DNA from 4 places in the Streptomyces sp. NPDC001513 genome. Region 2 is predicted to be linked to each of the others. Evidence: riboswitches for the same ligand, from Rfam matches in the RefSeq annotation. Region 2 holds a riboswitch; each other region holds the start of a gene.
The links. Region 2 has a riboswitch for cobalamin ahead of ACFYZ4_RS32205 (hypothetical protein). Riboswitches for the same ligand answer to the same signal wherever they lie in the genome.
Positions count from the first base shown of each region.

Region 1 (7,534 bases), on a different contig from region 2:
CATGGAGTTGTCCACGTCCCCGAAGAGGGTGGGTTCCACGTACCAGCCGCGGTCCAGGCCCACCGGGCGGCCGCCGCCCGACAGGACCTTCGCGCCCTCCTCCTGGCCGATCCGGATGTAGTCCAGCGAGCGCTGCTGCTGCCGCTGGGCCACGAGCGGGCCGAGCTGCGTCGCCGGGTCGAGCGGGTCGCCGACGACGAGCGCGCCGGCCGCCGCCGCGAGGGCCTCGGCCACCTCCTCGTACCGGCTGCGCGGCGCGAGGATCCGGGTCTGGGCCACGCAGGCCTGCCCGTTGTTCATCCAGGCCGCCGGGACGATCCCGGCGATGGTGGAGTCCAGGTCGGCATCCGGCAGGATCACCGCGGCGGACTTGCCGCCGAGTTCGAGCGTGACCCTCGTCAGGTTGCGGGCGGCGACCTCCATGACGCGCTTGCCCGCGGCGACCGAGCCGGTGAAGGCGACCTTGTCGACGCCGGGGTGGCCGACCAGGTACTCGCTGACCTCGCGGTCGGCGGGCAGGATCGACAGCACGCCCTCGGGGAGTCCGGCCTCCCGCGCGATGTCGGCGAGGATGAAGGAGTCCAGCGGCGCTTCGGGGGACGGCTTGAGGATCACCGTGGAGCCCGTCAGCAGCGCCGGCGCCAGTTTGGCCGCCGCCACGAACTGCGGGACGTTCCACGGGATGACGGCGGCGACCACGCCCACCGGCTCCCGGCGCACCAGGATCGGGCCGAGGACGCCCTGGCGGTGCTCCTCGTACGGGTAGGCGCGCGCGACCGTGATCGCGGCGTCGTAGACCATCATCGGGCCGAGCGCCTGGGCGAGGATGCTCCAGGAGTACGGGGACCCGTTCTGGGAGCTGATCGAGCGGGCGATCTCCTCGTGCCGCACCGCGATGGCGTCCTTGATCCGGGTGACGACGGCGATCCGCTCGTCCAGCGTCATCCGCGGCCAGGGCCCTTCGTCGAACGCCTTGCGCGCGGCGGCGACGGCACGGTCCACGTCCCCCTTCGAGGCGTGCGGGACGGAGCCGATGACCTGCTCGGTGTGAGGGGAGACGATCCGGATCGTGTCGGTGCCCAGCGGATCCGTCCACTCCCCGCCGATGAACAGTTGTCCGTGTTCCACGAGCTCGGTCATGGCTGAGGCCTCCTGCGGCTTGGCGTTCCAGAACTGATACCAGTTCTAGTTCGAGGAGTCCACGGCCAGGACGGAACAGCGGAGAAGATCCAACGACTAGTCAGAAGAGCGTGGAAGTGGTCGACTTGGGCTACTACTGAAACACGTTCTCGTCAGAGGGCGGCAACGGGCGGAGGGCTCATGCCGGAGGACACGTCACAGGTCACCGATCACGGCGGAGGCGTGTGGGGCATCAAGGTGCCCATCCCCGACAACCCGCTGGGACACACCCTCGTCCACGTCCTCGACACCGACCGCGGCCCGGTCCTGGTCGACACCGGCTGGGACGACCCCGAGTCCTGGGACACCCTCGTCGCCGGGCTCGCCGCGCTCGGCATCCCCGTCGCCGACGTCCACGGCGTCGTCATCACCCACCACCACCCCGACCACCACGGCCTCTCCGGCCGGGTCCGCGAGGCGTCCGGCGCCTGGATCGCCATGCACGCCGCCGACACCGAGGTCGTCGTCCGCACCCGCGCCTCCGAGCCCGGCGTCTGGTTCGACTACATGAGCGCCAAGCTCGCCGCCGCCGGAGCCCCCGAGGAGCACATCGCGCCCCTGCGCGCCGCCCGCGCGAGCGGCCGCATGCGGACCCTGCCCGGACTGCGCGCCGCCGTGCCCGACCGGGAGATCGTCCCCGCCGAACTGCTCCCCCTCGCCGGACGCCGGCTGCGCGCGATCTGGACCCCCGGCCATACCCCCGGCCACGTCTGCCTGCACCTGGAGGAGGCCCACCCGGCGAACCTGCCCGGCAACGGCCGCCTCTTTTCCGGCGACCACCTGCTGCCCGGGATCTCCCCGCACATCGGCCTGTACGAGGCCCCCGAGGACACCCGCGTCACCGACCCCCTCGGCGACTACCTCGACTCCCTCGAACGCATCGGCCGGCTGGCACCCGCCGAGGTGCTCCCGGCCCACCAGTACGCCTTCACCGACGCACCCGCCCGCGTACGGGAACTGCTGGACCACCACGAGGAGCGGCTGTCCGGGCTGTGGACCCTGCTGGCCGAACCGCTCACCCCGTGGGCGCTGGCGGAGCTCATGGAGTGGAACCGGCCCTGGGAGCAGATCCCGTACGGCTCCCGCAACATCGCCGTCTCGGAAGCGGAAGCCCACCTGCGGCGGCTGGTGAAGCAGGGCCGCGCGGAGGCCGTCCCGGGCACCGACCCGGTGACGTACCGGGCCGTGTAGGGACGGCGGCGCGGCCGGTAAGGGGCCCGGGCCCCCAGTGCCCCCGGGCCCGCAGGCTACGGGCCGGTAGAGTGAAGCCGTCGTCCACACTTCTGTACGGGGGGGAAGCCGGTGCGAATCCGGCGCTGACCCGCAACCGTGACCCACCCCGGCACCGCCCGGGCGGGGAGCCGGAATGCCCCGTACCGGAAGTGCGCGGCTCGCGCCGCCGGATCCTCCGGCGGCCGGCACCGTCGAGGTAAACGGAGCCGGAGCCCGGTGCCAGTGCGTGCCCGCCTCCGGTTCCCCAGCAGGAGAGGCACCCTCCCCCATGAACGTCCGCCGCAGCGCAGCCGCGCTCGCCGCCTCCGCCGTGCTCTGCGTGGGTGTCGCCCCCGCAGCCCTCGCCGACACCGCGCCGCCCGCCTCCCCCTCCGCACCCCCGGTCATCCCCTCCGGGCTGTACGGCAAGGACGACCCCATGTACGACGGCGTGTGGCGGCAGTCCTTCGCGCTGCTCGCCCAGGACACCGTCGGCATCAAGCCCGCCGCGCAGGCCGTGCACTGGCTGGCCGGCCAGCAGTGCGCGAACGGCTCCTTCCCCGCCTTCCGCGCGGACACCGCCAAGGACTGCGACGCGACCGCGTACATCGACTCCAACGCGACGGCCGCCGCCGTGCAGGCGCTGACCGCGCTCGGCGGCCACGGTGAGAGCGTCAAGAAGGCCGTCGGCTGGCTGAAGTCCGTACAGAACGAGGACGGCGGCTGGAGCTCCAACCCGGGCGGCGCCATGGACAGCGGCACCGACGCCAACTCGACCGCCCTCGTGATCAGCGCCCTGACCGCGGCCGGCGAGAAGCCGGCCGAGATCAAGTCGAAGGCGGGCAAGACCCCCTACGAGGCGCTGCTCTCCTTCCAGCTGGGCTGCGCCGCCGAGCCGGCCGGCGACCGGGGCGCGTTCGCGTTCCAGCCGGTCGACGGCAAGCTGCTCGCGAACGGCGACGCCTCCGCCGCGGCCGTGCTGGCCGGCCTCGGCACGGGCTCGGCCGTTGTCCCCTCCGGTACGGACACCCCCGCGGCCGCGCCGACCTGCCCGGCGGCGGGCACCGTCGACCCGGCGGCAGCGGCCCAGGGCGCGGCGGGCTACCTCGCCGAGGCCCTGAAGAAGGACGGCCACCTGACGGCCGTGACCCCGGGCGCCGACCAGCCGACCCCGGACACCGGCAACACCGTCGACGCGGTGATCGCCCTGGCCGCGGCCGGGCACAAGCAGTCGGCGGCGGGCGCCCTGGAGTGGCTGAAGGCCAACTCCGCCGAGTGGTCCACGGGCAAGCCGGCCGCCCTCGGCACCCTGATCCTCGCCGCGCACGCCACGGGCACCGACCCGAAGTCCTTCGGCGGCACCGACCTCGTCGCGGCGCTGAACGCGACCGGCCCGGCCCCGCAGGGCGCGGACACGGACGCCACCCCCGTGAAGGAGGAGTCGTCCGACAACCAGAACCTCTGGTGGATCATCGGCGCGGGCGGCGCGGCCGGCGTGGGCATCGGCATCCTGCTGAGCGGCCGCCGGAAGAAGAACCAGCTCTGATGCGCCGCCGCCGGCCCGCCGTGGCCCTCGCTCTGGCGCTGGCCCTCGGGAGCGTCCTGGCCGTGCTGGCCGCCGCTCCGGCGCTGGCGGCCGGCTACCGCTACTGGTCGTTCTGGGACGGCTCGGGCGGCGGCCGCTGGTCGTACGCCACGCAGGGCCCCTCGATGGCCCGCCCGAAGGACGGCTCCGTGCAGGGGTTCCGCTTCTCGGTGAGCAAGGACGCGGCGGACCAGGCGGCGCAGCCGCGCGCCGCGGCCGACTTCGAGGCCGTCTGCGGCTCCACCCCTCCGGCGCAGGGCCGCAAGCGGGTCGCGCTCGTCGTCGACTTCGGCGTGCCCGCGGACGCCCCGGCGGGCGAGGCCCCGCCGCAGGACGCCCCGCGCACCGCGTGCGCGCAGGTGGCCGCGGAGGCCACGGCGGCCGAGGCGCTGGCATCGGTCGCGAAGCCGCTGCGCTACAACAGCGCGGCCCTGCTGTGCGCGATCTCGGGCTACCCGAGGCAGGGCTGCGGCGAACCGATGGCGGACGCCCCGGCGCCGAGCGCGTCGGCGGCGCCCGCCGCCGCGGCCCCGGACGACGGCGGCCCGTCGGCGGGCCTGCTGGCGGGCATCGCAGCCGTGGCCGCCCTGGCCGCGGCCGCCCTCTGGCAATCCCGCCGCCGCACCCGATGACGGGCGAGCGTGCGGAGGGGCTGAAAGACAGGCGCGGCGCCGCACGCGACGACGTGACCCCGGCCCGCCGGAGCCTGCCCGCGGCGCAGGATCCCCCGCGCTGGTCGACGTACAAGAGAAAATGGCAGGCCCCGCTCGCCGGCCGGGCCACCGCCCTGCACGCCGGGGCCTGGTGGCTCTGGGCCCTCGGGCTCGCCACCGCCGCCTCCCGCACCACCAACCCCCTGCTTCTCGGGCTGATCGTCGGCGTCGCCGGGTACGTGGTGGCGGCCCGCCGCACGGACGCGCCCTGGGCGCGTTCCTACGGGGCGTTCCTCAAGCTCGGCCTCGTCGTCATCGGCCTGCGCCTGCTGTTCTCCATGCTGCTCGGCTCGCCCGTCCCCGGCGCGCACACCCTGTTCACGCTCCCGGAGATCCCGCTGCCCGCCTGGGCGCAGGGCATCCGGTTCGGCGGGAAGGTCACCGCCGAGCAGCTGGTCTTCGCGTTCTACGACGGCCTGAAGCTGGCCGCCCTCCTCGTCTGCGTGGGCGCCGCGAACGCCCTCGCGAACCCGGCGCGGCTGCTGAAGTCCCTGCCCGCCGCCCTGTACGAGGCGGGGGTCGCAGTGGTCGTCGCCATGACCTTCGCGCCGAACATGGTCGCCGACGTGGTCCGGCTGCGGACGGCCCGCCGGCTGCGCGGCCGCCCCACCGGCGGGGTGAAGGCGATCCTCCAGATCGGCCTGCCGGTCCTGGAGGGCGCCCTGGAGCGTTCCGTCGCCATCGCCGCGTCGATGGACGCGCGCGGCTACGGCCGCACGGCGAAGGTCCCGCCGGCCGTCCGGCACACCACCAACGTCCTCACCCTCGGCGGTCTCCTCGGCATGTGCGCGGGCACGTACGGGCTGCTGGCCGCGCAGGGCGCCGCGTACGGGCTCCCCGTGCTCGGCATCGGCGCGGTCCTGGCCCTCGCGGGCCTGCGCCTCGGCGGGCGCCGGTCGGTGCGGACCCGCTACCGGCCCGACCGCTGGGGGCCGCGCGCCTGGCTGGTGGCCGGCTCGGGCGCGGCCGTCGCCGCGCTCCTCATCCGCGCGGGCTCCGTCGACCCGGCCGCGCTGCACCCGGGGGTGGTCCCGCTGGTGGCGCCCACGCTGCCGCTGTGGCCGGCGGCGGCGATCCTGATCGGCCTGCTGCCCGCGTTCGTGGCACCCGTACCGCCCAAGGAGGCGTCGCTGTGATCCGCTTCGAGCAGGTGTCGGTCACCTACGAGGGCGCGGCCGGGCCTTCCCTCCAGGGCGTCGACCTGGTGATCCCGGAAGGCGAGCTGACCCTCCTGGTCGGCCCGTCGGGGGTCGGCAAGTCCACCCTGCTGGGGGCCGTGTCCGGGCTGGTCCCCCATTTCACGGGCGGCCGGCTCCGGGGCAGGGTCACGGTCGCGGGCCGTGACACGCGCACGCACAAGCCGCGGGAGCTCGCGGACGTGGTCGGCACGGTCGGGCAGGACCCGCTGGCCCACTTCGTGACGGACACGGTGGAGGACGAACTCGCGTACGGCATGGAGTCCCTGGGCCTGCCACCTGCGGTGATGCGCCGCCGGGTGGAGGAGACCCTGGACCTCCTCGGCCTCAACGAACTCCGTGACCGGCCCATCGCCACGCTCTCCGGCGGCCAGCAGCAGCGGGTCGCGATCGGTTCGGTCCTGACCCCGCACCCTCGGGTCCTGGTCCTGGACGAGCCCACGTCGGCGCTGGACCCGGCGGCGGCGGAGGAGGTCCTGGCGGTCCTCCAGCGCCTCGTCCACGACCTCGGCACCACCGTCCTGATGGCGGAGCACCGGCTGGAGCGGGTGGTCCAGTACGCCGACCAGGTGCTGCTCCTGCCGTCGCCGGGCGCGTCCCCCGTCCTGGGGCCCCCGGCGGAGATCATGGCCGTCTCCCCGGTCCACCCCCCGGTGGTCTCCCTGGGCCGCCTCGCAGGCTGGTCCCCCCTCCCCCTCTCCATCCGCGACGCCCGCCGCCTGGCCGCGCCGCTCCTGGCCCGCCTGTCTGACTCGGTGGCAGCCCTGCCCGGGCCCACCGTTCCCGCCGTCTCCCAGGGCTCCGCCCCGGACCCCGCGCCGCACGATTCAGCCCCTCCGGCGTTTGAGGAGCGGGGTCCGGGGCGGAGCCCCGATCTCGCAGCCTCGCCGCACATTCCAGCCTCGCCGGCGTTTGAGGCGCGGGGTCTGGGGCGGAGCCCCGGCGGCGGCGCGCCCGGACTGCTCGCGCGGCTACGGCGCCGGGGCACGCCGAGCCCGGGCCCGACCCCGAGCACCCCCGCCCCGGGAGCGGCCCCGGCCCACACCCGCGCCCTAGGCGTCCGCCGCACCCGCACGGACGTGCTCCGCGACATCAACCTCACCGTGGCCCCCGGCGAGACCATCGCCCTCATGGGCCGCAACGGCGCCGGCAAGTCCACCCTCCTCGCCACCCTCGTCGGCACGCTCGCCCCCACCACCGGCGAGGTGACCGTCGGCGGCCGCACCCCCCACCGCACGCCCCCGCCCGAGATGGTCCGCCGCGTCGGCCTCGTCCCGCAGGAGCCCCGCGACCTCCTCTACGCCGACACCGTCGCCGCCGAGTGCGCCGCCGCCGACTCCGACGCCGGCGCGGCTCCCGGCACCTGCCGCGCCCTCGTCTCCGCGCTGCTCCCGGACGTCCCCGACGACACCCACCCCCGTGATCTCTCCGAGGGCCAGCGCCTGGCCCTGGCTCTGGCGCTGGTCCTCACCGGCCGCCCGGCCCTGCTGCTCCTCGACGAGCCCACCCGCGGCCTGGACTACGCCGCCAAGGTCCGCCTGATCGGGATCCTCCGCGGCCTGGCCGCCGACGGCCACGCCATCGTCCTCGCCACCCACGACGTGGAGCTGGCCGCCGAGCTGGCCCACCGCGTGGTGATCCTGGCCGGT
Region 1 covers NZ_JBIAVU010000013.1:266,763-274,296, reverse strand. The annotation lists gene ACFYZ4_RS28490 (aldehyde dehydrogenase) at 1-1,140, opposite strand, end outside; gene ACFYZ4_RS28485 (MBL fold metallo-hydrolase) at 1,321-2,370, shown strand; cobalamin riboswitch at 2,437-2,568, shown strand; gene ACFYZ4_RS28480 (prenyltransferase/squalene oxidase repeat-containing protein) at 2,681-3,937, shown strand; gene ACFYZ4_RS28475 (SCO2322 family protein) at 3,937-4,608, shown strand; gene ACFYZ4_RS28470 (energy-coupling factor transporter transmembrane component T) at 4,605-5,825, shown strand; gene ACFYZ4_RS28465 (ABC transporter ATP-binding protein) at 5,822-7,534, shown strand, end outside.
Region 1: another riboswitch for cobalamin. It lies ahead of ACFYZ4_RS28480 (prenyltransferase/squalene oxidase repeat-containing protein); the one in region 2 lies ahead of ACFYZ4_RS32205 (hypothetical protein).

Region 2 (7,534 bases):
ACGGTGAGAGCGAGGTAGAGGTAGTACTTGAAGCCGCGCGCCCAGGGGGCCTCGGTGCGGCGCATGGTGATCACGTAGCCGAGGACCGCGAGGACGAGGAACAGCAGCAGCGGGTTGTTGGTGCGGCTCACCGCGGTGGCCAGGGCCAGCGCCCAGATCCACCAGGCGACCGGGTGCAGGGTGCGGGGCAGACGGCGGCCGCCCGCGTCCGGCGCGGGGCCGGACGCGGGCGGCCTGGCCGCTGCCGCCGTGGCGGTGGTGCGTGACACGCGGCTACTCCGTACGACGGCGGCGCTTGGCCGCGTACACGGCGGCGGCACCGATCAACAGCACCAGCGCCCCGGTGGCGACGGCGGGCAGGTACGAGCCGACGTCGTGAGCGGCGTCGGCGGCGGGCGCCGCCTCGACCACCTCGGGGCCGGGCGCGGGCGCCGCCACCGCGGGAGCGCTGGACGAGGGCGACGCGGAGGGCGTCGGCGAGGCGCTCGCGGAAGGGCTCTCCGACGGCGAAGGGCCGGGCGGCGTCGTGGCCGGCGCGGGGTCGGCCGGCAGGGGGTTCTCCGGCTTCGGGCCCGTGTTGACGTTCGGAGGCAGGGGCGCCGCGGTGCGGGTGTCCTTCGGGGCCGACTTGTCCCCGCCGGTCGGCTGGGCGTTCTTGGCGCGCAGCTGGTCGGGGGTGACCGTGGGCTTGCCCTCGGTGCCCTCGATGTTGGTGCCCCCGAAGATCCACAGGTCGACGCTGCCGGGCTTCGGCTTGTACAGCATCGCGCCGAGCTGGCTGTACTCCCACGTGTTCTGGCCCGGATTGGCGTGCCAGTACGACCAGTAGGCGGAGGCCGGCGGGGTCAGGACGCAGTCGTCCTGCTGCGGGGTCGGGAACTGCTTCCCGCCCTGGTACCCGCTGTAGCCGATGCGGCAGATGAAGGCGGGGCCGTCGTGGCCCGTGCCGGTGGTGGCCCAGCCGCCCTGGTTGAGCAGCTCGTAGCCGGTGGTGGGCGTCGTACCGCAGGAGCGGTAGACGGGCCCGCCCCAGCGGCTGAAGTCCACGGCGAGGACGGCACCGGAGGAGGTGGTGCACTGGCCCATCGGCTGCGGGGACGCCCCGGCCGGGGCCGCGGTGGCGGCGAAGGCCGCCACCGTCAGCCCGAGCGCGGCGGCCGTACGGGACAGGGCGCGCACGAGGCGGCCGGTCATGCCTCGCCTCCGGTGGTGGTACGGCGCTTGCGTGCCGCGCGGGTGATGCCCCAGCCGCCGAGGACGAGGGCCACGGCCGCGGCGGCGATTCCGCCGACCTGGGCACCGGTGGAGGCGAGGCCGCCACCGGCCGAACCGGAGCCCGTACCGCCGGCGCTCTCGCCCGGGGTCACGATGACGGGCGCCGAGGGGGAGCCGGAGGGCTGGACCGAGGTGGTGGGGACGGGCTGCGGGGTGGTGCCGTCCAGGCTGCGGGTGAGGGTGGCGAAGGAGATGCCGGTGGCCCCGCCGACGGCCTGGGTGGAGGCGCGGACGTCGGATCCGGGCTGGCCGCCCTTGGCCACGTTGAATCCGCCGTCGCCGTTCTGCTGGGAGGCCAGGAACGTGCGGGCCTTGGCGATGCGGTCCGCGTACCTGGCGCTGTCCAGGGACATGCCCTGCACGGCCAGCGCCGCCGAGTTGACGGAGTTGCCCGAGGCGCCGGGGAAGCCGCCGTCCTCCTTCTGCTGCGTCGCCAGCCAGGCCAGCGCCTTGTCGACGGCCGCCTGCGAGGCGGCGTCCGGGAGCAGGTCGAGGGTCATCGCCGCCATGGCGGTGGAGTCGACCTCGGCCTGGCTGGGCTCGCCGATCAGGCTGGGCCAGGCACCGGAGGGCTCCTGGAGGCTCTTCAGGTAGGCGATGGGCTCTCCCGCGGCGGCGCTCTCGCCCGCGCGGACCTGCGCGATGACGCCGAGGGACTGGGAGAAGACGGACGTGGCGTTGGTGTAGGCGCCCTTGTCGGCGCAGGAGCGGTCGGGCTGGGCCGACTTGGCCGGGCACACGGCCTTGGCGAGCGCGGCGATCAGGTCCTGGCCGCCGAAGGCGCGGGGGTCGCGGCCGACGGCCTGCGCGAGGAGGGCCGTCTTGCCGATGGAGCCGCCGCCGGCGTACTTGGTGCCGATCAGGGTCCAGTCGTGCACGCCGCGGCCCTTGCCGTCCTTGCCGCCCTTGTCGAGGAAGTCGACGATGTTGCGCAGGGTGGTGTTGTCCTCGCCGGTGGCGGCGAGCGCGTAGGCGCCGTCGATGGTCAGGCCGTAGTCGGCGAAGCCGCTGCCGGGGCTGTTCTCGTAGTACCGGCCCTGGATCAGCCGGCTGTGGTCGGTGAGGTAGGCCGTGCCCTTCTTCAGGTCGGGCCCGGCACCCGGCACGGGCTTCGTGGGGTCCGGGGACGGCTTCGGCGGGTCGGACTTCTTCGTGGTGAGCGCGACCAGATCGGTCTTCGCGCCGGCGATGGTGGCCGCGGTGGTGGCCATCAGCACGGGGTCGGTGTCCGGATCCTCGAACGTGAAGGCTCCCACCGGGAGTTGCTCCCGGGACAGCCAGGAGACCGCGGCGTCCGCGAAGAGCGGGTCACCGAGCGTACGCAGGGCCTGGGCGGCCAGGCCGGTAGCGAAGGCGCTGCCGACCGTCGTGTACGAGGCGGCGGGCAGCGACCCGGTCGGGGCCTGAGCCTTCTTCAGGTACGCGCGGCCCTTCTCCACGACGGGGTCGTGACCGCCGGCCCGCTTGAGGGCCAGGGTCATCAGCCCGGTGGCGCCCGCCTCGCTGTCGCACCAGTCGCCGGCGCGGAGCAGCATGCTGCTGAATCCGCCGTCCTCGCACTGGAACGCGGTCATCCGGGCCACGGCGTCGGCGGGCGGTGTGACACCGCCGTTCACCAGGGCGATCACGGCCAGGGCCTGGCCCTCGGCCTGGTAGGGGGTGCGGAAGTCGCCCTTGGTCATGCAGCCGGGGACCGGCTCGGGGGCTTCGACGCCGCTGGTGCAGACGTACTTCACGAGGTCGCCGAGCAGGTCGCGCCCGCCGAAGGCGCGGGGGTCCTTGCCGGTGGCCTCGGCGACGAGCGCGAGCCGGGCCGCGGCGGTGGCGTCCGGGGCCTGGTCCTTGCCGGCCGGGTACGCGTACGCCTCCGTGTGCGCGGGGGTGGCGAGGAAGGCGGCGGCCTTCTGCGCGGCCGGACTCTTCGGGTCGACCGCGGCCAGGGCGTAGATCACCTCGGTGGTCGCCGGGTAGTCCGTATCGGTGGAGTCCGCCTTGAGGACGCGCTCGCCTTCGATCAGCTTCCCGGTCAGCCAGCGGGTGGCGGCGGGGAGATCGACCGCGCCCGGCGGTACGTCCGGCGGCTTCGGGCCGGTGGGGTCCGGCTTGGGGCCCCCGCCGCCGGCCCGCACGTCGTCGGGGGAGAAGGTGGGCTTGCCGGAGGTGCCGCCGACATCGGTCCCGCCGAACACCCAGGCGTCCACGTCACCGGGCTTCGGCGCGCGGGACTTCGCGCCGAGGGAGCTGTAGGTCCACTTCTGGTCGCCGGGCGAGGCGTGCCAGTACGACCAGTAGGCGGTGGCCTTCGGGGTGAGGACGCAGTCCTCCTTGTCCGGAGTGGGGTACTCCGTCCCGGAGTTGAAGGTGCCGAACCCGAGGCGGCAGATGAAGGCGTCACCGTCGTGCTGGGTGCCGACCGTGGTGAACCCGGCCGTGTGCAGCAGCTCGTAGCCCGTCGTGAGGGTGGTGTCGCAGCCCCGCTCGACCTTGCCGCCGAAGGGACCGAAGTCGACGGCCACGACCGCGCCGGTGGTCGCCGTGCACTGCTCGATGGGGTCGGCGTTCGCCGAGGTGGGCGCCGTGAGGAACGCCACCCCCGCACCGAGGGTCAGGAACGCCGCGGTCGCCAGGGACAGCAGCCGCCGTCTGGTGTGCGTACGCCGTTCGTCCCGCTGTTCGGTCCCCACCGCGGCCCTCGTCTCTGCCGGGCGGCTGCGTGCGTGGCGATGCGCCCCCCGGCACGGCTGGGCCCGCGGGGAGCGGTGACGACCACGCCGTAGTCCGCGACGGCGTTCTCCGTACAGATGACTGCACACCAGGTGTTCCGACTCGCCCGGCGGGTGCCGGGCCTACGGTTGCGGGTCAGCGCCGGACTTCGACCGGCTTCCCCTGGTGCTGAGTTCTTGTCAGCGGAGTGCAACACGGGCCGAGGCAGGGCGTCAAGGTGGCGTGTGTCTCACCGCATCCCGTCGTTCGCATCCCTGTTGGGACGGCTGGCGGACCCCTGATCACTCGGGTAGCGTCCAGGGCTGCCACATGGGGGAACCTGGTGAGAATCCGGGGCTGACGCGCAGCGGTGTGGGACGGCGGGGGCCGTTCCCGAGCCCGAATGCCCACGCGGCAAACGCAGCACCGAGAAGCCGTACCACGCGTTCCGGACGGCGGCCTCCGCCATGTCCGCCCGCGTCCCAACGGGCCGGGACGGAGCAGGGACCGGCCGGCGTCCGCCGATTCCAGGAGCAGGCCATGTCCCGTCCCCGTACCTCCCGCCGTCTCGCGCTCGCGGTGCCCGCCGCGTTCGGCGCCTTCGCCCTCACCGCGCTGCCCGCCTTCGCGACCTCGACGCCCGCGCAGATCGCCACGTCCAAGACCAACGGCGTCGCCTACCTCAAGTCCCTGCAGGCGGCCGATGGTTCGTACGCCGGCGCGGGTCTGTCCAACGAGTGGGCGTTCAGCGCCTTCGCCGCGGCCGGTACGGCGGTCGTCGACGTCGCCCCGGGCGGTGACACGACGAAGAACGCCCGAACCGTCTACCGCAACCTGATCGCCACGTCCGGCTGGCCGTCCGCCACCCCGGTCGTCACCGACTACGAGCGCGGCACGCTGAACGCGTACGCGGCGGGCGTCGACCCGGCGCGCGTCTCGGACTCGAGAAACCTCATAGCGAACGTCTACTCCTACTGGCAGACCGCCGAGGCGGGCTACTTCGGACCGTCCGGCAACTTCAACGGCACCGTCTTCGCGGCCCTTTCGCTCGGCGGCGCCAAGACCCAGGCGGGCGGCACCCGGATCCCGCAGGCGCTGACCGACTCGATCGTCACCCGCATCCGCGCCAACCAGCACAACGACGGCGGCTGGACCTTCAGCAAGGCCGAGGGCAACCCCACGGCCCTGGCCGCCGCGGGCGACGTCGACATGACCGGTGCGGCGATGGCGGCCCTCTGCGTCTCGGGCGTCCCCAACACCGACGCCGACGTGGTCCAGGCGAAGAACTTCCTCAAGGGCAGGCTCGCCACCACCGGCGCCTTCAACTCCATGTACGGCGTCAACACCAGCTCCAACGGCTGGGGCGTCGCCGGGCTCAACGCCTGCGGCATCAACCCGCAGACCGGTGACTTCCTCACCGCCTCCAACAAGACCCCGATCGACTTCCTGCTCGCCAACCAGTACAACCCGGGGGGCGGCTTCAAGTACAAGCCGGCCGACACCACCCCGTCCCCCTACTCCTCCATCGACTCCCTGCGCGCCGTCGCCGGGGGCGGCTTCACCGCCGCCCCGCCGGTCCCGGTGACCCCCGGCGCCCCGCAGTGGGTCGCCCAGTCCACCTTCACCGCCGGTACGGCCACCAAGCTGGCCCTCACCGTCGACGACGGCGCCGGCGGCCTGAAGGTCTGCTCCGTGGCCTTCACCCCGACCGGTACGACCACCACCCTCGGGGACGTCCTGAACGCGGCCACCACCGCGGCCACCCCGGCCGGCTGCGTCACCAGCGTGACCCCCTCGTCGGGCACCGGCACGATCACCGCCGTCAACGGCAAGGCCAACAGCGGCTCCAACACCTGGAAGGTCAGCGTCGACGGCTCCGCCTTCGCCGGCGCCGTCCGCAACAAGGTGATCAACGTGGGCGACACCATCGCCCTGCGCTGGGGCGCCTGACCCCTCCCGGGTGCGTGGCCCCGTACGGAGCCACGCACCCGGCGTCAGTCGGCCCGCAAGGCCGCGGGGAAGGCCGCCGGAGAGCGCTGCTAGGCGAGGGCTTCGAAGGAGGCGACCAGGTCGGCGGGGGAGGGCAGCGCGGATATCTCGGCCTGGGTGGTGGCGGCGGCCTTGCGCAGGTCGTCGTCGGTGAGGAGCCGGCCGAGCAGGTCGGCGTCCACGCTGTCGCCGCTCGCGCGCAGGGCGAAGCCCAGGCCCGTCGCGGCGTCGACGTTGATGAAGTGGTCGGCGCCCTGCGGGAGGATCAGCTGGGGGACGCCCCGGGCGGCGGCGGTGAGCATCGTGCCGGAGCCGCCGTGGTGCACGACCGCGTCGGCGGAGTCCAGCAGCTGGGCCAGCGGCACCCAGGGCAGGGGGCGGACATTGGCGGGGAGGGTGCCGAGCGGGCTCAGGTCGGTGTCGCCCACGGCGAGCAGGAACTCGGCGTCGACGGAGGCGGCTTCGGCGATCACCCGGCTGATCGGGTCGACGCCCGCGAAGGTGGTCACCACCGTACCGAGGGTGACGGCGATCCGGGGCCGGGAGCCCCGGGCCACGAGATCGCCGGGCACCGTGCCGCCGCCGTTGTACGGCACGTAGCGGACGCGCAGGCCCGTGCCGTCCCCGCCGAGGGAAGCGGGTACGACGTCGACGACGGTACGGGTCGCCGGGCCTTCGAGCTCACGGGTCCGGTACTCGTCCACCAGGACGCCGGCGAGCCGGCCGACCATGCCGAGCCCGGACAGCACGCCGAAGTTGTGCACCACGGCGGGTATGCCGAGGGCCGCCGAGACCAGGGGTGCGGCGGCCTGGAAGGAGTCGTGGACGATGAGGTCCGGCTGCCAGGCGGTGGCGAGCGCGAGCAGGCCGTCGATGGTGACCCGGCTGTGTTCCGCGAAACCGACTGTGGCCCGCCGCTGGATGTCCTCCGGGCTCCTGCCTTCCGTGAGGAACTGCGGCTCGGTGTCGTCCGAGGCGCGCCGGAAGGCCTCCGTCAGCGTCGAGCCGTCGCCGATCTCGACGGTGGGGATGCCGGTCTGCCGCAGCTGGTCGAGCGGGGTCGAACCGGCGAACAGCACCTGGTGCCCGGCGGCCTGGAGCGCCTGGGCGGTGGGCACCATCGGGAACAGGTGGCCTGCGGCAGCGGGTCCGGTGAACAGTACGCGCACGGCGTTACTCCTTGCGTGGAGCTCCTTGATTCTTCTTCCAGACCGTCGAACGCGCGTGCCGCTGTGTCTGTTTCCGCTGGCATGGGCGAGTTTCAGCCGATTCCGATGCGCCCGGACCCGGTGGATATCGTGGGCGTATCGAAAATCGCATACGCCCCCGCAACGGCCCTCCGCCTCCAATGAGGGGCATGAACCACACCGCATCCCTGTCGGCGCCGTCCCGCCGCGCGCGCCAGGCCGTGCTCCTCGGCCTGACGGTCCTCGCCGTGGCGAGCGCCCTGTTCTCCGTACGGCGGCCGCTCATGATGTCCGCTCCGACGTGCATGGCCGGGCGGTGGCACGGCTGCTTCGACACGTTCAACGGTGTGGTGCTGATGACGCTGGTCGGGCTGCCGTTG
Region 2 covers NZ_JBIAVU010000016.1:211,712-219,245, forward strand. The annotation lists gene ACFYZ4_RS32190 (energy-coupling factor transporter transmembrane component T) at 1-269, opposite strand, end outside; gene ACFYZ4_RS32195 (hypothetical protein) at 274-1,194, opposite strand; gene ACFYZ4_RS32200 (prenyltransferase/squalene oxidase repeat-containing protein) at 1,191-3,959, opposite strand; cobalamin riboswitch at 4,069-4,206, opposite strand; cobalamin riboswitch at 4,275-4,408, shown strand; gene ACFYZ4_RS32205 (hypothetical protein) at 4,519-5,928, shown strand; gene ACFYZ4_RS32210 (nucleotide disphospho-sugar-binding domain-containing protein) at 6,018-7,136, opposite strand; gene ACFYZ4_RS32215 (VanZ family protein) at 7,325-7,534, shown strand, end outside.

Region 3 (7,534 bases), on a different contig from region 2:
CTGAACCTGCTCGACGCCATCGAGCGGCGCATCGACTTCACCACCCCGGAGGGCAAGGAGTACCGCCTCGGGACGGAGCTCGCGACCATCATGGTGCGCCCGCGCGGCTGGCACCTCACCGAGGAGCACCTGGAGGTCGACGGCCGGCCCGTGTCCGCCTCGCTCGTGGACTTCGGCCTGTACTTCTTCCACTGCGCGCAGCGCCAGATCGACGCCGGCCACGGCCCGTACTTCTACCTCCCCAAGCTGGAGAACCGGTACGAGGCCCGGCTCTGGAACGACATCTTCCTGTTCGCCCAGGATCTGTTGGGCATCCCGCGGGGCACGGTCCGGGCGACCGTCCTGATCGAGACGATCACCGCCGCGTTCGAGATGGAGGAGATCCTCCACGAGCTGCGCGCACACAGCGCCGGACTGAACGCGGGCCGCTGGGACTACCTCTTCAGCCTGATCAAGACCTTCGGCCACCGCACCGACTTCCAGCTCCCGGACCGGGCCAAGGTCACCATGACCGCCCCCTTCATGCGGGCGTACACCGAACTGCTCGTCCGTACCTGCCACAAGCGGGGCGCCCACGCCATCGGCGGCATGGCCGCCCACGTGCCGAGCAAGGACGCCGAGGCCAACACGGCCGCCCTCGCCAAGGTCCGGCTCGACAAGGAGCGCGAGGCCGAGGACGGCTTCGACGGCTCCTGGGTCGCCCACCCCGGACTCGTCCCCGTCTGCCGTGAGGTCTTCGACGGGGTGCTGGGGGAGCGGCCGAACCAGCTGGAGCGGACGCGCGAGGACGTCGAGGTCGCCGCCGCCGACCTGCTGTCGGTCCGCCGGATCGCCGCTCCGCCGAGCTCCGAAGGCATCCGCTCCAACGTGGCCGTGGCCCTGCGCTACTTCGACGCCTGGCTGCGCGGCAGCGGCGCCGTCGCCCTGAACGGCCTGATGGAGGACGCCGCCACCGCCGAGATCGCGCGCGTGCAGATCTGGCAGTGGCTCCGCCACGACCGCGTCGACCGGCGCACCCTCACCGACCTCCTCGACGCCGAGTGCGCCGCCCTGGAGGCCGAGGACCCGCAGGCCCTGGTCCTCGAAGCCCGCGAGGTCTTCGTCGACACCGCGCTGTCGGTGCAGCTGCCCGCCTTCTTCACCCCCGAGGCCTACACCCGTCACCTGGTCCGCACCACCGCCGCGCAGGTGACCGCGTGAGCGCCCCGGCACAGCAGTCGGCCCGCCTCCTGCGCGTCGGAGTCGTCGGCGGCGGACAGATGGGAGCCGGCATCGCCGAGGTCTGCGCCCGCGCCGGCCTCGACACCGTCGTGGCCGAGGCCGATGCCACCGCGGCCCGCGCCGCCCGCGAGCGGGTGGCCGTCTCCCTCGAACGCGCCGTCCAGCGCGGCAGGCTGGACCGGTTCACCGCCGAGGACGCACTGGCCCGGCTGGTGTTCACCGGAGACCTGGACGACCTCGCCGACCGGCAGCTGGTCATCGAGGCCGTCACCGAGAACCCCGAGGCCAAGACCGAGATCTTCACCGCCCTCGACAAGATCGTCGAGGACCCCGAAGCCATCCTCGCGACCAATACCTCCGCCATCCCGATCATGCGGCTGGGCATGGCCACCGGCCGCGCCGACCGGGTCGTGGGACTCCACTTCTTCAACCCCGTCCCCGTCCTGCCCCTGGTCGAGGTGGTCTCCTCCCTCCACACGTCGGCGGACACCCTGGCCGCGGTCGAGTCCTTCGCCCGGGAATCCCTGGGCAAGACCACCGTCCGCTCTCAGGACCGGGCCGGCTTCGTCGTCAACGCCCTGCTCGTCCCGTACCTGCTCGCCGCCATCCGGATGGCCGAATCCGGGTTCGCGAGCGCCGCCGACGTGGACGCGGGCATGGAGCTCGGGTGCGCCCACCCGATGGGCCCGCTCAAGCTCGCCGACCTGATCGGCCTGGACACCGTCGCGGCCATCGCGGAATCCCTGTACGCCGAGTTCAAGGAGCCGCTCTACGCCCCGCCCCCGCTGCTCCAGCGGATGGTCCAGGCGGGGCTGCTGGGCCGCAAGAGCGGCCGCGGGTTCCACACGTACGACCGGGGCTGATGAGGGACCCGGTGGTGCCGCTGCGGGGTTGAGGGACCCCCGGCGGCACGGACAAGGAGCGCGGAGCGGCCCGGTGAGCCGCTCCGCGCTCCTGTCGTGGGGCTCCGTCAGAAGGAGGTCCAGGTGAAGGCCACCTTGTCGCCGGCCTTCAGCTTGAACTGGCAGCCGCCGACCGGGGTCGGGGTGCCGTTGACCGATATGCTCCAGTAGGCCGAGCCGCCGCCGCTGACGTTCTTGATGGAGTCCACGGAGAAGTCGTCGAAGGACGCGTACCAGGTGCCGTCCCAGCCGAAGTAGTTCCGGCGCGCGGCGTCGTCGAGCGCGGCCGTCGGGGTGGGCACGGCCGTCGGGTTCGCGGCCCCGTTGGTGCCGTCGCACTTGTGCGTGCCACCGGTCGCCGTGGTGACGTCGTGCCCCTTGGTGTTGACCTTCCCCTTGAACAGCAGCCCGTCGGGGCCCTGCACGGTGAGGGACACGTTGACCGCTCTGTTCGTGTTCGGGGCGGCCTTGGCGTGCGCGACGGCCGGCGCCGTGGCGAGGGCGAGACCGAGGGCCGCCGTGGTGATCAGGGCGCGGCGGGCGAGAGTCTGGCGCATGAAGTGCCTTCCTGGCGTGCATCGGGGTCGTGCGCCGCGGCCCCGATCGCCTCGGGCACACCGCGCCCCCGGGCCCGGGGAAGCGGACACAGGTGATCGGTGAGCCTGGGGCTCAGGGCTTCGTGCTGCAGACCGTGACAGTGAGAAGCCGTACGCACCGCACGCTGGGTGGTCCGACTCACGGCGCGGAGGCGCCGCTCACGGTTGCAGGTCAGCGCCGGAATCACACCGGCTTTCCCCAGTCGCGCAGGCATTCAGTTGGACGTCAGGCATGTACCTGACCAGAGGCATCGTAGGGGCAGCCGTCCCCGTCCCACCAGCACTCACCGGTACTCGTCGGCACCGCACCCGCACGCATCGGCACCCCGCCCGTACGCACGGACGCCCCGCGGCCCCGCCGACCGACCCGGTCGGCGCGCGCGAAGGAGGGCGTTCTGGGATGGTGGATCACACGAAGCCACACCGAGGAGCCGACATGTCCGGACAGTTCGAGGCGAGCGTCGAGATCGACCGGCCGGTCGAGGAGGTCTTCGCCTACCTCGCCGACGGGCGCAACGACCCCGATTTCAGCCCGCGCGTCCAGCAGATCACCAGGATCCCGGAGGGCCCCACGGCCCTCGGCACGGTCTTCCGCAGCACCGTCAAGGACGCCGGGATGAAGACCGCCCGCGAGTTCCGCATCGACGGCTTCGACCCACCGCGCCTGATCCGCTGGACGGAGCAGAGCAAGAACCTCGTCACCGCGGAGGGCGGCTACGACCTCGAAGCCCTCCCGGACGGCCGCACCCGGGTCCGGATCTTCAACACCCTGCACGGCCACGGCATCGGCAAGCTGCTCGTGGGACTCGCGGCGGGCGCCGCACGCAAGGACGCCCCCGACTTCGGCCGCCGTATCAAGGCGGCCGCGGAGGCGTCCCCCACGAACCGGTAGCCGTCCGCCGAGCCGTCTGCCGCCGGTCTCAGGCCGGGCGTCGGGCAGCTGTCAGGCCGGTGTCAGAACCGTCCGGGCCCGGACGGGATCGGCAGCGGCTTCGACGGGGCCAGGGACCCGCGCTGCTGCGCACCGCTCGGCGGGTTCTGGCAGGTCACGTCCTCGGCGGGCAGCTTGCCCGTGGTCAGGTACGCGTGGACCGGCGCGTTGGCGCAGGAGGTGGGGTCGGCGAGGTACACGCCGTGGCCCTCACCGCCGGCCGCCAGCACCATCCGCGAGCCCTTGAGCGCGCGGTGCAGGCCCTGGCCGCTGACGAGCGGGGTCTGTGAGTCCCACTCGTTCTGCACGGTCAGCACGTTCGCCTTCTTGTTCATGGGCGTGGCCGCCTCGATCGGCCGGTCCCAGAAGGCGCACGGCTTGATGTTGGACGCGAAGTCCCCGTACAGCGGGTACCGGGCCTTGTCCTTCGCCGCGTCCCGCTCGTACTGCTCGGTGTAGCGCGGCCAGCTGCCCGTGTCCCCGCACACCACGGCCCAGAACACGGCGGTGCCGTTGTCCGAGGCGGGCTCGGCCGCCTCGCCGCCGGTCAGCAGCCGCTTCAGCTTCGTCAGGGTCATGCCCTCGGGCAGCGGCCTGCCCTCGGACGCGGCCTTCAGGGCGGCGATCAGGGGAGTGGCCTGCGCCGGGTAGAAGAACACCCCGCGCGCGGCACGGATCATGTCCCCGTCGACCTTCATGCCCTCAAGGTCGAGGGGCTCCTTGTCGGCGCGCGCCACCAGCCCCCAGAACGTCTCGGACACGGCCTTCGGGCTGTCGCCCAGCCCGTACTCCGCGGACCGCTGCGCCGCCCACTGCGTCCACCGCGCGAAGGCGGGTTCGGCCTCGGTGGCCCAGACCTGGATCATGCCGCGCCAGATCCGCTGCGGGTCCACGCCGCTGTCGAGCACGAAGCGGTCCGTGCGGTCCGGGAACATCTGCGTGTACACCGCTGCGAGGTAGGTCCCGTACGAGTAGCCCAGGTACGAGAGCTTGCGCTCGCCCAGCACCGCGCGGATCGTGTCCATGTCGCGCGCCGTGTTGCGGGTGGTGATGTACGGGAGCACCGAACCGGCCTTCTCGCGGCACTTGTCGGCGACGGTGCGGGCCCACGTCACGTCGGAGCCGAAGGTCTCCGGACGGTAGGCGCGGTCGAAGTTCTGTTCGGCGTCGTCCAGTCCGCAGGTGATCGGGGAGCTGGCGCCGGCCCCGCGCGGATCGAAGCCGATGAGGTCGTACTGGTCCCGGACCTCCTGGGGCATCGCCTCGTGCATCATCAGCGGCAGGTCGAGCCCGGAACCGCCGGGGCCACCGGGGTTCAGCAGCATGGCGCCGTGCCGCTTGGCCGGGTTCTCGCTCTTGATCCGGGATATCGCGAGGTCGATCGTGCGCCCGTCGGGACGCCGGTAGTCGAGCGGCACCTTGAGCGTGGCGCACTCGTACGAGGCCGGCAGCTCGGGGCTGCAACGGTGCCAGGCGGGCTTCTGCCGCAGGTGGTCCGCGGCGGGGGCGGCCGTTGCCTGGGTCGCCGAGAGCAGGGGCACGGTGGACGCGAGGAGTCCGGCGGCGGCGAGCAGTGGTGCGAAGCGTTTCAGGAGCACGAAGGCGTTCCTTTCGGTGAAGTCGCTTACGGCTCCACCTTGTTGTACTCCCGGGCCTTCCCGAATCATCCCGAAGGGTCGTGCCTTGTGCTCCTCACGAACGAGCTGAAATCAGGACAACTGGCCGACACGCCACGGAGGTTCAGGGGTGGGTGGAGTGCTCGGCATGTGCGGAGGGCTCGGGGGACTCGGCGTGCTCGGGGGATCCTGCGTGCTCGGAGGGGCCGCCGTGCGTGTCGCCCTTCTCCACGGAGCCGCCGAGCCGGTCGCGCACCACCGCCAGGGCGTCCTCCGTCCCGGCGGTGACGACCCACCGGTCCCCGACCAGGTAGAGGCCGCCGTACATCCGGGCCTCGGTCAGCCAGGAGCGCAGCCCCTGCTCGGCGGCGAAGGTGACCATGCGGTAGGGGCCGCCCGGTCCGGTCTCGCAGCCCCCCTGCCGCAACTCATCGGCCTCCACGCTCACTTCGGCGGTACAGCCGATGGCCGTGGCGATCTCCTCGATCGAGGTGCCGCGCGGGGCGGTCGAGGCCTGCTGCGCGGCCGTCGAGGTGCGGTGCGCGGCGCTCTGCCCGGCGCCGCAGCCGCCGCACAGGAGGGACGTGACGCACAGCGCGGCGAGGGTAGCGCGTGACGGGCCCGTCCGTCGGGTGCGGCGGTCGGTGGACGAGGGCATGGCGACCTCTCTGACTGGTCGGGACGGGGGTCGTGGTGCCCGGGTGGGGAGGGATCCCGGGCACCACGCGTGGAGGGGGGCGGGGCAGGGGGTGTGCCGGGGACTGTGCCGGGTGGGGCCGGCCCGGTCCCGGTGCGGTCCCGGTCCGGTCCTAGCCGGTGACCTTCGCCTTCTTGCCCTTGTCGGTGACGGCGAACCAGAGGCCCTTGTTGTTGTGGCCGCTGATGTCCCCGGGTTCCTTGTCACCGGTGAACGTATAGACAGGCCAGCAGTCGATCGTCAATTGCTCGGTGCCGTCGGGCCGCTTCACCTTGCCCACCAATTCGGCGGCAATTCCGTTCACATTTGCCTTGTCCACGGGCTTAGCGGGCTTCCAGGTGTCCGTGCAGCCGTCCACGCAGCCGATTTTCATCGGCCAGGCGCTGTCCTTGTCGAACCGGTAGAGCGTGCGGCCCTCCGCGTCCGCGAGGATGGGGCCGAGCTGGGCATTCTGATTGACGCTGAGTTCGGCCGCCTTCTCCGCCGCGCCGCCCGTCCCGCTGTCGGCGCCGCTGTCCGCGCCGCCGCTCTTGGCCGGAGCGGCCGGCTTCCCGTCCGGTCCCAGCACGTGCCAGGTCCCGCCGACCCCCTCGCCGAGCGAGTCGCCCGCCTTGGCGTCCTTCGCGTACCGGTACACCGGCCATCCGGCGAGCGTCAGCTGCCGGGTTCCGTCGGCCCGGGCGACCGAGCCGAGGAGGCTCTTGTCTATCCCCTCACCTGCCGAGACGTCGTCCGCGGCGACAGCGGGCCAGGCCGTGGCGCAGTCCCCTTCGCAGTTGGACTTGGGGGGCTTGGGCGTGTCCTTGTCGAACCGGTAGAGGGTGAACCCCTCGCTGTCGGTGACGCCCGAACCGACCGTCCCGATCTCCTGCACCTTCAGCTGCCCGGCCGGGCCGTTCTTGCCGGCGGCGCCCGACGGGTCGGCCCCGGATCCGCTTCCGTAGACGTCGTCGTAACCATTCCCGACCTGTTTGCTGTCGCCCACCGGCTGGACTGATGTCCCCTTTCCCGAGTAATTGTCCCCGGTGCCGCATGCGGCCGTCAGCATCAGTACCGCGACCGCCGACCCGGCGAATATCTCACGACGCATCCTCTTCACGATCTCTCCTTCAGGTTCGGTTCCGCGTTTTCTTGCCCCCGGTAATTGATACGGGGCTCCGAGCGGCGGAAGCTGAATTCCCTGGGAATTTGTCAGATCGCGCCAAGATTGAACCCGGCGCAATGGTTCAGTCCTGGATGCGCAGGGCAAGGGCAGGGCAGCGCCGCACCGCGCGCAGCGCCTTCGGCCGCAGCCGCCCCGGCACCGGCATGGACGCCTGCGCCGGAAAGCCGTCCGCGTCGAGCCGTACGACGTCGGGCAGGATGTCCACGCACAGCCCGTGCCCCCGGCACAGGGTCCAGTCCACGACCAGCCGCTCCGGACTCTCGTCCTCGGGCAGCGGCAGCGCCCCCAGCACCCGTCGGCCGCACCCGCTGCCGAGGGCATGGTCCCGGAACTCGTCCGGGAACGTGCTGAGCGCCGAGGCCACGAAGCGTGAGGTGCCGTCGGGATGGCTGCACGCGCCGCGGCC
Region 3 covers NZ_JBIAVU010000002.1:205,745-213,278, reverse strand. The annotation lists gene aceB (malate synthase A) at 1-1,200, shown strand, start outside; gene ACFYZ4_RS04660 (3-hydroxybutyryl-CoA dehydrogenase) at 1,197-2,084, shown strand; gene ACFYZ4_RS04655 (DUF4430 domain-containing protein) at 2,192-2,680, opposite strand; cobalamin riboswitch at 2,826-2,969, opposite strand; gene ACFYZ4_RS04650 (SRPBCC family protein) at 3,156-3,611, shown strand; gene ACFYZ4_RS04645 (alpha/beta hydrolase) at 3,674-5,248, opposite strand; gene ACFYZ4_RS04640 (hypothetical protein) at 5,391-5,924, opposite strand; gene ACFYZ4_RS04635 (SCO0930 family lipoprotein) at 6,076-7,053, opposite strand; gene ACFYZ4_RS04630 (NADH-ubiquinone oxidoreductase-F iron-sulfur binding region domain-containing protein) at 7,190-7,534, opposite strand, start outside.
Region 3: another riboswitch for cobalamin. It lies ahead of ACFYZ4_RS04655 (DUF4430 domain-containing protein); the one in region 2 lies ahead of ACFYZ4_RS32205 (hypothetical protein).

Region 4 (7,534 bases), on a different contig from region 2:
GCGTCGGCGCCGAGCTTGGCCTTGTCCTTCGTCAGGTCGGCGAGGCCGCCGGTGACCGCGTAGCCAGCGGTCTGGGTGTTGCCGAGCTCCAGGACGTCCGGCGGGTTGTTCTCGGAGAGGGCCGTGGTGACCTTCTCCTGGATGCCGGTCCACTTCTGCTCTTCGACCTTGACCGTGACACCGGGGTGCTTGGCCGAGAACTCCTTGTTGACCTCGTCGATCCAGGCCTTGGGAGCGGAGCCGTCCATCACCCAGACGGTGATCTCCTTGGCGCCACCCGCGTCGGTCTTGGCCTTGTCGTCGCCGCCGTCGCCGCACGCCGCGACTCCGACCATCATGCCCGCGACACTGACCGCCGCGATGAGCTTGCGCTTCACGCCACCCTCCTCAGGGATGCCTGCCTGCACTTCCCTCGCCCGCCGCGGTGACATACGCGAAGTACTGCCGTGGGGCCGGGATCTGATCCATATTGGTTTAGACCAGTAGCTGGAGCTTGGCCTAGACCTTTAGGGGTGTCAAGGGTCTAATGAGCGGGTGCCCGGTCCGTTATCGGACCGACACCTGGGGAGAGAGAAGGCCTGTCCCCCCTTACGTGTCACCATGTGACCGCACATATCGGAGGAGCCGGTGACGGCAGCGAAACTGGAGTCGGGAAGGCGGGCGGCGATGGCCACCGAAGGGGCGACCACGGAGCCGGACGGCGGGGCAGCAACCCGCACGGCACGCGTTCCCAAGTACTACCGACTCAAGCGGCACTTGCTCGACATGACCGAGACACTGCCGCCCGGCACCCCGGTCCCGCCGGAGCGCACGCTCGCGGCCGAATTCGACACCTCGCGGACCACCGTCCGGCAGGCCCTCCAGGAACTGGTCGTAGAGGGACGACTGGAGCGGATCCAGGGCAAAGGCACCTTCGTCGCCAAGCCCAAGGTCTCCCAGGCACTGCAACTGACCTCGTACACCGAGGACATGCGGGCCCAGGGTCTCGAACCGACCTCCCAGCTCCTCGACATCGGCTACGTGACGGCCGACGACACCCTCGCCGGACTGCTCAAGATCACCACCGGCGGACGGGTGCTGCGCATCGAGCGGCTGCGCCTGGCCAGCGGCGAGCCGATGGCCATCGAGACCACGCACCTGTCGGCGAAGCGCTTCCCCGCGCTGCGCCGCTCGCTCGCCAAGTACACCTCCCTCTACACCGCCCTCGCCGAGGTGTACGACGTCCACCTGGCCGAGGCCGAGGAGACGATCGAGACCTCGCTGGCCACGCCGCGCGAGGCCGGCCTGCTCGGCACCGACGTCGGCCTGCCGATGCTGATGCTGTCGCGGCACTCGCTGGACGCCGACGGGGAACCGGTGGAGTGGGTGCGCTCGGTGTACCGCGGGGACCGGTACAAGTTCGTCGCCCGCCTCAAGCGCCCCGCCGTCTGACCTCGTACGTTCGGCCTCCGTCCGAGACCGTCCGGCCCCGCCCGCCGGACCCCGGCCTACCGAATTCCTTCACATACCGGAATGCGGACGGACCCTTACGCTCACCGGGCAATCCCCCGTAGATTCCCTGCCCTTACGCAGATGATCGACGAGGGGACGAGGTCATGCCTGAACCGGAAGCAACAGGGACAGAACGGGACACGGCGGGCCCGGACACCACACCGGGCTCGCCCTCTCCGAAGTCCATCGCCGTGTGGGTGCTCGTCGGACTCGTCGGCGCCCTCGGCTGGGGCGTGCTGGCGCTCTCGCGCGGTGAGGAGATCTCGGCCGCGTGGCTGCTCGCCGCCGCGCTGGGCTCGTACGCCATCGGCTACCGCTTCTACGCGCGCTTCATCTCGGACCGCGTGCTCAAGGTGGACAAGACGCGGGCCACCCCCGCCGAACGCCTCGACAACGGTGTCGACTTCCATCCCACCGACCGCCGGGTGCTCTTCGGCCACCACTTCGCCGCCGTCGCCGGCGCCGGCCCGCTCGTCGGACCGGTGCTCGCCGCGCAGATGGGCTACCTGCCCGGGACCATCTGGATCGTCGCGGGCGTCATCTTCGCCGGCGCCGTGCAGGACATGATCACGCTGTTCTTCTCCACCCGGCGCGACGGCCGCTCGCTCGGCCAGATGGCCCGGGACGAGATCGGCCCCGTCGGCGGAGCCGCCGCCCTGGTCGCCGTGTTCGCCATCATGATCATCCTGCTGGCCGTGCTCGCGCTGGTCATCGTCAACGCCCTGGCGCACTCCCCCTGGGGCGTGTTCTCCATCGGCATGACCATCCCGATCGCCCTCTTCATGGGCTTCTACCTGCGCGTGCTGCGGCCGGGCCGGGTCACCGAGGTCTCCACCATCGGTGTCGCCCTGCTCCTGGTCGCCATCATCGCGGGCGGCTGGGTCGCCGAGTCCTCCTTCGCGGGCACCTTCACGCTGGAGAAGGAGACGCTGGTCATCTGGATGGTCGCGTACGGCTTCATCGCGTCGGTGCTGCCGGTGTGGATGCTGCTCGCGCCCCGCGACTACCTCTCCACCTTCATGAAGATCGGCACGATCGCGCTGCTCGCGCTGGGCGTGGTCATCGCGATGCCGATGCTGAAGATGCCCTCGGTCACGGACTTCGCCGCGCGCGGCGACGGCCCGGTCTTCGCCGGCTCGATGTTCCCCTTCGTCTTCATCACCATCGCCTGCGGCGCCCTGTCCGGCTTCCACTCGCTGGTCGCCTCGGGCACCACCCCGAAGATGATCCAGAAGGAGACCCAGGTCCGGGTCATCGGCTACGGCGCGATGCTGACCGAGTCCTTCGTCGCCGTCATGGCGATCATCGCGGCCTGCATCATCGAGCCCGGCCTGTTCTTCGCGGTCAACTCCCCCGGCGGGGTCATCGGCACCACCGTCGAGTCCGCCTCGCAGGCGGTCACCAACCTCGGCTTCGCCATCTCCCCCGAGGCGCTGACCCAGGCAGCGAAGGACGTGGAGGAGGCCAGCCTGCTGTCCCGTACGGGCGGCGCACCGACCTTCGCACTCGGAATGTCGGAGATCTTCTCGTCGGTGATCGGCGGGGCCGGCATGAAGGCCTTCTGGTACCACTTCGCCATCATGTTCGAGGCACTGTTCATCCTCACCACCCTCGACGCGGGCACCCGCGTCGGCCGGTTCATGCTCCAGGACACCCTCGGCAACCTGCACAAGCCGTTCAAGGACGTCAGCTGGAAGCCCGGAGTCTGGCTGGCGAGCGCCATCGTCGTCGGGGCCTGGGGCTACTTCCTGTGGGTGGGCATCAAGGACCCGCTGGGCGGCATCAACCAGCTGTTCCCGCTGTTCGGCATCGCGAACCAGCTGCTCGCCGCGGTCGCCCTGGCCGTCTGCACCACCCTGCTGGTCAAGTCCGGTCGCCTCAAGTGGGCCTGGGTGACGGCCGTCCCGCTGGTCTGGGACGTGGCCGTGACGCTCACCGCCAGCTACCAGAAGATCTTCTCCGACAACCCGAAGATCGGCTTCTTCGCGCAGCGCAGCACCTACCAGGAGGGCATCGACGCCGGGAAGGTGCTCAAGCCCGCGAAGAACATGGACGAGATGCACACCGTGGTCACCAATGCCACGGTGGACGGCGTGCTGTCGGCCCTCTTCGCGGCGCTGATCGTCATCGTGCTCCTGGACGCGGCCCGGACCTGCCTGAAGGCCGTCCGCAAGCCGGAGTCGGTGACCCTCACCGAGGTCCCGTGGACCGAGTCGAAGATCGTCGCCCCGGCCGGGCTGATCCCGACGCCCGAGGAGCGGGCGGAGCTCGCCGCGGCGGGCCTCGACTCGGGCGGCGGACACGTCAAGGAGCCGGTGGCGTGAGCACCGTACGGAGCGTGCTGGCCCGGGCCCGGTTCTACGTACGGGAGTTCTCGGGGGAGGCGGCGTACGACCGGTACGTCGCCCACGCCCGCTCCCACGACCCGGACGCGGAGGTCCTCACCCGCCGCGCCTTCGAACGCGCCCGCACGGACGCCCGCGAGGCCGACCCCCGCAAGGGCTTCGGCTGCTGCTGAGTCACACCGGAGGGCCCCGCCGAAATCCGGCGGGGCCCTTCGCGCGCCTCCGGCACACTCGAACGCATGGACATCACGATCAGACCGGTACGGCCCGCCGAGTACGCGGAGCTGGGCGGGATCACGGCGCAGGCCTACCTCGCCGACGGGCATCTGGACTTCAACGAGGACGACGCCTACCTGAACGTGCTGCGCGACGTGGCCGGCCGGGCGGCCCTGGCCGAGGTGCTCGTCGCCGAGCGCGACGGGCGGATCCTGGGCGGGGTGACCTTCGCCGCACCCGGGAGTCCGCTCGCCGACATCGCCGGCCCGGACGAGGCCGAGTTCCGGATGCTCGCCGTGGCCCACGAGGGGCGCGGCCAGGGCGCCGGCGAGGCTCTGGTGCGGGCGTGCGTCGAGCGGGCGCGGGCGATCGAGGGCGTGTCGGCCGTGGTGCTCTCCACCCAGCGCAGCATGGCCGGCGCCCACCGGATCTACGCGCGCCTGGGCTTCGTACGCGTCCCGGAGCGGGACTGGGCGCCCATCCCGGGCCTGACACTTCTGGCGTATCGGCTCAAGCTGTAGCCACGCCGACACTACATGTGGGGGTTGCCTCATAGGGGCGCCCCCACATGTATGCTCAAGGCTGCTGTCGCCGCAGGGGAATCCGGTGTGAATCCGGAACTGTCCCGCAACGGTATGAAGTGTCCGGCTACCGGACACCAAGTCCGATGACCTGCCGGCAGCGCGCCCGGCTCGACCGAACCGGGTGCCGACACGTCCGGGCCTCGCGGTTGGGCCGGTGGACGCCATGCGGTGTGAACGCGTTCCTGCCACGCCCGCATGCGCCCGCTCGCGCCCCGCTCCGCCGATGACCGGGCCGAGCGAGGGAGAGCTCCCGCCGTGACCATCGCGCCTTCCGCACCGCGCGCCGAGTCCATTTCTGGCGACAACACCGAGGGCCCGGGGGCCACGCTGCTGCGTACCCTCACCGAACTTACGGCGGACCTCCCCGACACCGACCCCGGCCGCGTCGCCGCCGCCGCGCTCCGCGGCCGCAGCTCCGCCGCCGACGAGGCCGAACTGCGGGGGCTCGCCACCGAGGCCGCCGCCGGTCTGATCTCCGAGGACCCCGCGTACTCGAAGCTCGCGGCCCGGCTGCTGACGCTGGCCGTGCGCGACGAGGCCGCGAGCCAGGGCTCCACCTCCTTCTCGGCCTCGGTCGAGGTCGGCCACCGCGAGGGCCTCATCGCCGACCGCACGGCCGAGTTCGTGCGGACCCACGCGAACCGCCTGGACGCGCTGGTCGAGCACACCCTCGCCGAGGGCGCCGACGACCGCTTCGGTTTCTTCGGCCTGCGCACCCTGCACAGCCGCTACCTGCTGCGCCACCCGATCACCCGTCAGGTCATCGAGACCCCGCAGCACTTCATGCTGCGCGTGGCCTGTGGCCTCGCCGCGGACGAGAGCGTCCAGGCCCTCGAGGAAGTGGCCTCGCTGTACCGGCTGATGAGCCGCCTCGACTACCTGCCCTCCTCCCCCACCCTCTTCAACTCCGGCACCCGGCACCCGCAGATGTCCTCCTGCTACCTGCTGGACTCCCCGCTGGACGAGCTCGACTCGATCTACGACCGCTACCACCAGGTGGCGCGCCTGTCGAAGCACGCGGGCGGCATCGGCCTGTCGTACTCCCGCATCCGCGCCCGCGGTTCCCTGATCCGCGGCACCAACGGCCACTCCAACGGCATCGTGCCGTTCCTGAAGACCCTCGACGCCTCCGTCGCCGCGGTGAACCAGGGCGGCCGCCGCAAGGGCGCCGCCGCCGTCTACCTGGAGACCTGGCACGCGGACATCGAGGAGTTCCTGGAGCTCCGCGACAACACCGGTGAGGACCAGCGCCGTACGCACAACCTGAACCTCGCCCACTGGGTCCCGGACGAGTTCATGCGCCGCGTGAACGCGGACGCCCAGTGGTCGCTGTTCTCCCCGGCCGACGTGCCCGAGCTGGTCGACCTGTGGGGCGACGACTTCGACGCCGCCTACCGCAAGGCCGAGGCGGAGGGCCTGGCCCGCAAGACCATGCCCGCCCGCGACCTGTACGGCCGGATGATGCGCACCCTCGCGCAGACCGGCCAGGGCTGGATGACCTTCAAGGACGCCTCCAACCGCACGGCGAACCAGACCGCCGAGCCGGGCACGGTCGTCCACTCCTCGAACCTCTGCACCGAGATCATCGAGGTCACCAACGACGGCGAGACGGCCGTCTGCAACCTCGGCTCGGTCAACCTCGGCGCGTTCGTGCTGACGGAGACGGGCGAGATCGACTGGGAGCGGCTGGACGAGACCGTCCGCACCGCCGTGACCTTCCTCGACCGCGTGGTGGACATCAACTTCTACCCGACCGAGCAGGCCGGCCGTTCCAACGCCCGCTGGCGCCCGGTGGGCCTGGGCGCGATGGGCCTCCAGGACGTCTTCTTCAAGCTGAAGCTGCCCTTCGACTCCCCCGAGGCGAAGGCCCTCTCCACCAGGCTCTCCGAGCGCATCATGCTCGCGGCGTACGAGGCCTCGTGCGACCTGGCCGAGCGCAGCGGCCCGCTGCCGGCCTGGGAGCAGACCCGCACCGCGCGCGGCGTCCTGCACCCGGACCACTACGAGACCGAGCTGAACTGGCCGGAGCGCTGGGAGGCGCTGCGCGCCCGCGTCGCGACGTCCGGCATGCGCAACTCGCTGCTCCTCGCCATCGCCCCGACGGCCACGATCGCCTCGATCGCGGGCGTGTACGAGTGCATCGAGCCGCAGGTCTCCAACCTCTTCAAGCGCGAGACGCTCAGTGGTGAGTTCCTCCAGGTGAACGGCTACCTGGTGGAGGAGCTGAAGGCGCTCGGCGTGTGGGACGCCCAGTCCCGCGAGGCGCTGCGCGAGGCCTCCGGCTCGGTGCAGGGCTTCGGCTGGATCCCGGCGGAGGTCCGCGAGCTGTACCGCACGGCGTGGGAGATCCCGCAGCGCGGTCTGATCGACATGGCGGCGGCCCGTACGCCGTTCCTGGACCAGTCGCAGTCGCTGAACCTGTTCCTGGAGACGCCCACCATCGGCAAGCTCAGCTCGATGTACGCGTACGCCTGGAAGCAGGGCCTGAAGACCACCTACTACCTGCGCTCGCGCCCGGCCACGAAGATCGCCCGCGCCGCGTCCGCGTCCGCCGTCCCGGCGGCCGCCACTCCGCTCCCGCAGGCCGTCGACGCCGACGCCCTGGCCTGCTCCCTTGAGAACCCCGAGTCCTGCGAGGCCTGCCAGTAATGAGCTCCAACAACAAGAACCTCCTGGACCCGGGCTTCGAGCTCACGCTCCGCCCGATGCGCTACCCGGACTTCTACGAGCGCTACCGGGACGCGATCAAGAACACCTGGACCGTCGAGGAGGTCGACCTCCACTCGGACGTCGCGGACCTCGCGAAGCTGACGCCGGCCGAGCAGCACATGATCGGCCGTCTGGTCGCGTTCTTCGCGACGGGCGACTCGATCGTCTCGAACAACCTGGTGCTGACGC
Region 4 covers NZ_JBIAVU010000009.1:62,343-69,876, forward strand. The annotation lists gene ACFYZ4_RS20920 (extracellular solute-binding protein) at 1-377, opposite strand, end outside; gene ACFYZ4_RS20925 (GntR family transcriptional regulator) at 667-1,431, shown strand; gene ACFYZ4_RS20930 (carbon starvation CstA family protein) at 1,596-3,815, shown strand; gene ACFYZ4_RS20935 (YbdD/YjiX family protein) at 3,812-4,009, shown strand; gene ACFYZ4_RS20940 (GNAT family N-acetyltransferase) at 4,076-4,573, shown strand; cobalamin riboswitch at 4,615-4,747, shown strand; gene ACFYZ4_RS20945 (ribonucleoside-diphosphate reductase subunit alpha) at 4,892-7,285, shown strand; gene ACFYZ4_RS20950 (ribonucleotide-diphosphate reductase subunit beta) at 7,285-7,534, shown strand, end outside.
Region 4: another riboswitch for cobalamin. It lies ahead of ACFYZ4_RS20945 (ribonucleoside-diphosphate reductase subunit alpha); the one in region 2 lies ahead of ACFYZ4_RS32205 (hypothetical protein).